3 regions of the Cyanobium sp. BA5m-21 genome follow, and region 3 is predicted to be linked to each of the others. Evidence: predicted binding sites of a transcription regulator. Region 3 holds the regulator's gene; each other region holds the start of a gene.

Region 1 (2,263 bases), on a different contig from region 3:
CGCTGCTGCAACCCCAAGCACCCGTGGATCTGCTGTTGCTGGTTAAACCCCAGTTTGAGGTGGGCAAGGGCCGGGTGGGCAAGGGCGGGGTGGTGCGTGATCCGGTTGCGCATTGCGATGCCATCGAAGGGGTGATCACCGCGGCCTCTGGCCTGGGTTTGGTGGCTTGCGGCCTGGTGGCATCACCAATCACTGGACCTGCCGGCAACCACGAATACTTGCTCTGGCTGCGGCGCTCCGATTGCGATGGGCGGGTCGGAATGGGTGATGTTGCCGGGGATGTTGCAGTGGATGTTTTTGAGCCTGTTGAACAGCTTGTTGAACCAGCCCAAAGCGACCCGAAATTCAGCTCTGCGCCAATCCGCCCTGCGCCAATCAGCCCAGAGCAAATAAAAAACCTGGTAGCCAGCACGCTGACTCCCAGGGAATAAAAATCAAAAGGGGTGCTGGCGCTCAGATGGCGCCGCTGTCCCGATCACCGGTGCGGATTCGAACCACCGAATCAATCGTGCTCACGAAGATCTTGCCGTCGCCGATTTCGCCGGTGCGGGCCGCGTCTTGAACGGCGCTAACCACGGTGTCGACCTTGTCGTCATCGACAACTATCTCAAGTTTCAGCTTCTGGAGGAATTCGACGGTGAATTCAGAGCCGCGATAGCGCTCTACCTGGCCCTTTTGACGGCCAAAACCCCGCACTTCGCTCACGGTCATGCCCACGATCCCCGCATTGACCAGGGCGACCTTGACGTCCTCGAGCTTGAAGGGACGAATGATGGCCTCAATTTTTTTCATAGGAACAGCTCGGGCTAATTAGGAAGTCTCTCAGGAAATCCCTGCCGATGGTAGGGAGTAAAGCCATTACGCCCGAGCTTTGCGGGGGTCGTCGTAGCGATTGCTACCGGCTCGGGCAGCCGTTGGCTGCGGCCACTTTCCTTAAGATCGCCCAGTGGCACTGGCCCTTACCCTTTCCTTGCTCCGATGTCTTCCAGCCCAGCTTCTGCTAACGCGTCCTCCCTCACCCAGGCGCCCATGTATGGCGAGCGCGCCATCGCTGAAGCAGAGCTGATCTGTTTTGACAATCCCAGGCCTGCCCGTGCCTACGAGATTTCCATCGAGCTGCCGGAGTTCACCTGTAAGTGCCCATTTTCCGGGTACCCCGATTTTGCGGTGTTGCGCCTGATCTACCAGCCCGGCCCCCGGGTGGTGGAGCTCAAGGCCATCAAGCTCTACGTCAACAGCTACCGCGACCGCTCCATTTCCCATGAAGAGGTGACCAATCGCATCTTGGATGATCTGGTTGCCGCCACCGATCCCCAGTGGATGCAGCTGGAGGCTGATTTTCACCCCCGCGGCAACGTTCACACCGTGGTGCGCGTCAGCCACGGCACGCGGCTGGATTGTTAGAGCTGGGCGAGCATCTGGGGCAGCTCGGCAGCGAAGCCGGTGAGATTGCGGTTGCAGAGGCCCGCAACGTGCAGCTGACCCGCTTGGCCGGCCGGCTGCTCAGCGATGGCCCAAAGCTGACGCGTAGCAAGCAAGCTGAGACCACCGCCGGCTAGGGCGATCGCAAATCCTGCATAAACCAGTGGAACCCCAGGATCACGCTTCAGCAGGATGCCACTGGCGGGGAGCACGCTTTCAACCCGTATCGGTAGCCCTTTCACTTCCACAGCTGCGCCGCCTGGGGCTAGGCGAGCTAAGGAGATTCCGTCGGCGCCGTAGATCTCCACAGGGCCTTGTTCGCTGCCCAAGCTGAGCAGCACCGGCTCGCTGCCATCGGGACGGGTGGGCAGCACGATTCCCCAAATCTGTTCGCCTAGCTGAGGAAAGCTCTGTAGCGGTAGCTCCAGTAGGGGGCTTTTGCCCAGTTGCAGGCTGATGGTGGCCAGGGCCCAGTCGGCTTGATAAAGGGTGACCCCCTTGAAGCGCAGCGGATGGTTAACGCTGATCTCAGCCTGCTTCAGCAGGCTGCCGCCGCTGCCATCGCCCTCCAAGATGCGCAACTGGGAGGTGAATTGCTCAGGTCGTCCGGCGGGATCGCGCTGGATTGAAAAGTGGTCGAGGGCGAGGGTGAGTTGGCTGCTGCCCCGGCTGTCCATCAGCTCCAGGCTGCGGCCGGGGGCGAGGTATTGCTCAGCCCGTTGCCCCCCAAGTGCCCCCCAGGCGGCTCCGAGCATCAGCACCACCATCCCGGCGTGCACCAGCAGGGGCCCGACCCGGCCTAGCAGCCCCTTGCGGGCTGCTAGGCGGTCGTCGTGGCGCT
Region 2 (2,263 bases), on a different contig from region 3:
GGCCTTCTCAGCCCCAGCGGCCCAGAGGTACACCATGTTGTAGGCGGATTCAGCCGGGTCGTTGGTGACCCGATTCTCGCCGTACTTGGCCTTGAAATCAGTAGTGAACTTCTTGGAAGCGGGGGTATCGAGACTCTGGAAGAAGTTCCAGGCCGCATAGGTGCCTTCCAGATATTCGGGGCCGATTGCCGCAACCTCCTCCTCAGCAATTGAGAAGCTCATGATCGAGTAGCCATTGGCAGGGGTGATGCCAGCAGCCTTCATCTGCTTGAAGAAGGCGACGTTGCTGTCACCGTTCAGGGTGTTGACGATCACGCCACCCTTGGGCAGGGCCTGCTTGATCTTGGCAATGATCGGAGCCACCTCGGTGTTGCCAAGCGGCAGGTAGTCCTCACCCACCAGATTGCCGCCCTCAACCTTGAGCTGCTCCTTCATGATCGTGTTCGCGGTGCGCGGATACACGTAATCGGAGCCCACTAGGAAAAAGTCCTTGCCCTTGTTCTTGAGCAGCCAAGAGACAGCCGGCTCAGCCTGTTGGTTGGGGGTGGCACCGGTGTAGAAGATGTTCTGGGAGCACTCCTGACCTTCGTACTGGATCGGATAGAAGAGGAAGTGATCCTTGGCCTCAAACACAGGCAGCATCGCCTTGCGGCTAGCTGAGGTCCAGCCACCAAACACCACAGCCACCTGATCCTGATCGATCAGTTTTTTGGCTTTCTCAGCGAAGGTGGGCCAGTCAGAGGCACCATCCTCTTCGACGGGAACAATCTTCAGCTTCTTGCCATCGATGGTGATCCCGCCCTTGGCGTTGATCTCCTCGATCGCCATCAACTCGGCTTCCGCCACCGTGTTTTCGGAGATGGCCATGGTGCCGGAGCGGGAATGGAGGATCCCCACCTTCACTTCACCGTCAAAATCGCCAGAGGCTTTTTCGCCGCCGCCGCCGCAGGCCACCAGCGAAAGGCTGGCTGCCATCGCCGTCGCACCAGCGACATAACGCATGGTGGTTTTGCGCATCAGGGAAGACTTCATAAAAACTCCTACGGGAAACCGCTGAATGTCCCGCTGCTGTTTAGCGGTCAGTGGAAGGTATCCAGTTGTCACACGTTGGCCCTGTAGTGGTTGCTACGAATCTCGCAAAAGCCCTGCGACCTCGAAGGAATCCAGAAAGTCCCACAAAACAGCAGCAACAATCAGCCCCGGCGCCGTATCGCTCGACACCAATTACACAATGCCGAGATGGTCTCAGGGCTTGCTCAGCAAATGCTCACCAACTGAATTCGCCCACAACTCGCCTAACCCCAAACAATTTGATTCCTACCGAGTAGCATCGGATACTGAGATCGCCGACGGCGTGGGACTCCGAAGGCGGCTGTTTACAACCCAGGTCACTACTCTTGCTATCGTCTCTGTGGCGACTGTAGGCGGGTGGTTCCTTAGCGAATGGGTTAGCCAAAATGCCGGAGCCCAGGCCCGTGAAGTGGCCTTTGAGTCTGATGTCATAAGGCACCTCAGCTTTGAGATGCTCCAGTCTGTGCCGCACACGGCTCAGTACATGGTGCAAGGCGGGACAAGCGCGCTAAGCGATGAGCTGAACCATGACATCACGAAGCTCAAGAGCTTCCGCACCGCCCTCGATGAAAAGCTCACAACCCTGAGCCGGCTATCTAGAACCAACGCACTCCATCGGGAACTAGAGGCTATCCGGCTGCTCTCAGTCCAGGTGCAACGCAACCTGGAACAGACGGCTGCTGAAGTTAAAGAACTGCAAAAACAAAACAAACCACTTAGCCTAACATTGATACAACGAACAACTCAAGACCGAACAATTAGTGAGATTCGGCGACACGGCGAAGTCTTGGCAAATCTGTACAACGAAAAAGCCCAAAAGCTTGATGCTCTTAAAAAAGAGCAATATTCAGCACGTCTTTTGGGTATGGGCATCTGGATGGCTGGGCTTGTGCTGGGCTGGGTAGTGGGCTTGAGCTTTGCCTGGCGCACAGCCGATCGGATTCTTAAACCGTTGCTACAGCTAGATGAGCTGATGCTGAACCCTGATAAAAATATAGCCACAACCCTGCAAAGCCCCAGCTTCAGCAAAGCCCCCCGGGAAATCATTAGCCTCAGCGGCAGCTTCTACAAATTGGTCACTGAATCCCTATCACTGACAGCACAACTCAGGGACCTAGCCAACACGGATGGGCTCACCTCAGTAGGCAACCGACGCCGCTTCGACGAGGTTTTCAGCCAGGAGTGGAAGCGG
Region 3 (2,263 bases):
CAGACGCTGCTGCCGAGGCCCTGATCTACACCGCCCTTAAGGAACTGAGTAACTAGCACCCGGCTACCCAAGCCGGCACTACGTAGGGCCTGGCTGAGCACGGCTCCGTAACTGCCGCGGAAAGGCGCCGTATGGATTTGCAGTAAGCCCTCCGACTGGGCCACCAGCCGCAATGCCGGCGCAGCAGAAGGGGCGGACGCGGCAGCCGCCACAGCCAAAGGGCGATGGCCAGAGCGCTGAGGTTGGTGCTGGACCGCCGGAAAACCAGCTCCAGAGGAGGAGGAGGTGAGGCCTGAGACGGGCAAGCTCGCGGTCATGAACAACCTGAATAAGAACCTTGAAAATCGAAAAACAGACCTGGGGCGCCGCGAGCAGCCCATGGCCTCGCGGAGCTGAATGTAGCGGGATCGAGCCGCTCCACAAGCAAACGACACCATCCCTAGCGGAAACATACGTACTGGTGCGCAGGGGGCGCCGGCGGTGTCGTCTCAAACCGTGTGTATTGCTACAAGCCGCCCCCCGGGTGATCCTTAGGGTCCCGGCACTTGCCAAAACCTTGATGGTTGGCGCTACCCACGGATTTAGCCGTACCGCCAACACCCCATCGACGGGTGCTCCTGGCGTGGTGGCAGGCATGGGCAGCGCCGGCCAGGGCAACCCCACCCTGTTGGAAGTGATCCGGGGCCTGGCCGGCAGCAGTGTCGAGACGATCGAACGGGGCAAAACGATTTTTTTTCCCGGCGATCCAGCCGAGCGGGTCTATCTGCTGCGGCGCGGAGCGGTCCGGCTGTCGCGGGTATATGAATCAGGCGAGGAGATCACCGTGGCCCTGTTGCGCGAGAACAGCCTGTTTGGTGTGCTCTCGCTGCTTACCGGCCAGCGCTCCGATCGCTTCTATCACGCTGTTGCCTTCACCAGGGTCGAGATGGTGACCGCACCAGCCACCTCCGTGCGCCGTGCGATCGAGCAGGACGCCAGCGTGGGCTTGCTACTGCTGCAGGGCCTGTCTTCGCGAATACTGCAGACCGAAACGATGATCGAAACCCTCACCCACCGCGACATGAGCTCGCGGCTGGTGAGCTTCCTGCTGGTGCTGTGCCGAGATTTCGGCGTTCCCAGCTCGGAAGGGATCACGATTGATCTGCGCCTCTCCCACCAGGCGATTGCCGAAGCGATTGGCTCCACCCGCGTCACAATCACTCGCCTGCTGGGCGACCTGCGCAACGACGGGCTGGTTCAGATCGACCGCAAAAAGATCACTGTGTTTGATCCAATCGCCCTAGCTAAGCGCTTCAGCTGAAGGCCAGGGATACTGGGGCCCTCCGGGGACGTATGTGACGGGCTGGCTGCTGATCCTCGCTCTGCTCGCCCTGGGGGGAGTGCTCTCCACCCTGGGCGACCGACTCGGCAGCCTGGTGGGCAAGGCGCGCTTGAGCCTGTTGGGGATGCGGCCCCGCCGCACCGCCGTGTTGATCACAGTGCTCACTGGCAGCCTGATCAGTGCCATCTCCCTCGGCCTGATGCTGCTGGTAAGCGAGCGGCTGCGCACGGGCCTGTTTGAACTCGATCGACTGGAGCAACGGCTGCAAACCAGCCGCAGCGAACTGAGCCGCAGCAACAGCCAACTAGCCAGCAGCCGCCTGCAGGTGGCGCGGGCCGAACAGGGCAAACGCGAGGCTCAGACGCGCTTTGAGCAGGCCCAAGCCCGCGCCAGCAAATTGCGCCAAGAGCTGGCGCCACTTCTAACCCAGCGCAACCGGTTGGAGCTGGAGCGCAGCCGTCTCAGCCAGGAGGTGAAGGGGCGGGATGCGGAAATCCGCCGCACCGAAGCGGAACTAGCCCAGGTGCGCCGCCGGATTAGCGCCGGAGCCCAAGAACTTAAAGACCTGGAGGGCAACCTGATTGCCCTGCGCCGCGGCGACGTGGTGCTCAGCAGCGGTCAGACCCTGGCCAGCGCCAAGGTGACCCTTGAGCGCCCCGAGCAGGCCAAGGAGGTGATCACCGCCTTGCTGCAGCAGGCCAATCTCAACGCCTTCAGGCGGGTGCTGCCCGGCCAGCCCCCCGATCGCCAGATCCTGCTGGTACCCAAAAATGACATCAGCAAGCTGGAAGGCCTGCTCGCCAAACCCGGCAGCTGGGTGGTGAGCATTCTCTCGGCCGCCAACGTGCTGAGGGGCGAGCGCCAGGTGCTTGCCTTCCCAGACCTACGCCCCAACCGCCCAGTAGTTAAAGCAGGTGAAGTGCTGGCCAGCACCACGATCGA

The links. The regulator NtcA, encoded in region 3, controls nitrogen genes in cyanobacteria. The targets are predictions, from matches to a motif close to GTANCNNNNGNTAC.
Region 1: the regulator NtcA is predicted to act here: its motif matches at 886-899, upstream of queF (preQ(1) synthase).
Region 2: the regulator NtcA is predicted to act here: its motif matches at 1,116-1,129, upstream of urtA (urea ABC transporter substrate-binding protein).

The regions. Positions count from the first base shown of each region.
Region 1 covers NZ_JAGQCO010000002.1:93,150-95,412, reverse strand. Annotated here, with positions in the region: gene KBY72_RS01220 (TlyA family RNA methyltransferase) at 1-431, shown strand, start outside; gene KBY72_RS01215 (P-II family nitrogen regulator) at 454-792, opposite strand; gene queF (preQ(1) synthase) at 979-1,404, shown strand; gene KBY72_RS01205 (cytochrome c biogenesis protein ResB) at 1,401-2,263, opposite strand, start outside.
Region 2 covers NZ_JAGQCO010000046.1:1,979-4,241, reverse strand. Annotated here, with positions in the region: gene urtA (urea ABC transporter substrate-binding protein) at 1-1,032, opposite strand, end outside; gene KBY72_RS14460 (GGDEF domain-containing protein) at 1,481-2,263, shown strand, end outside.
Region 3 covers NZ_JAGQCO010000016.1:40,480-42,742, reverse strand. Annotated here, with positions in the region: gene KBY72_RS06855 (cob(I)yrinic acid a,c-diamide adenosyltransferase) at 1-317, opposite strand, end outside; gene ntcA (global nitrogen regulator NtcA) at 560-1,300, shown strand; gene KBY72_RS06845 (DUF3084 domain-containing protein) at 1,335-2,263, shown strand, end outside.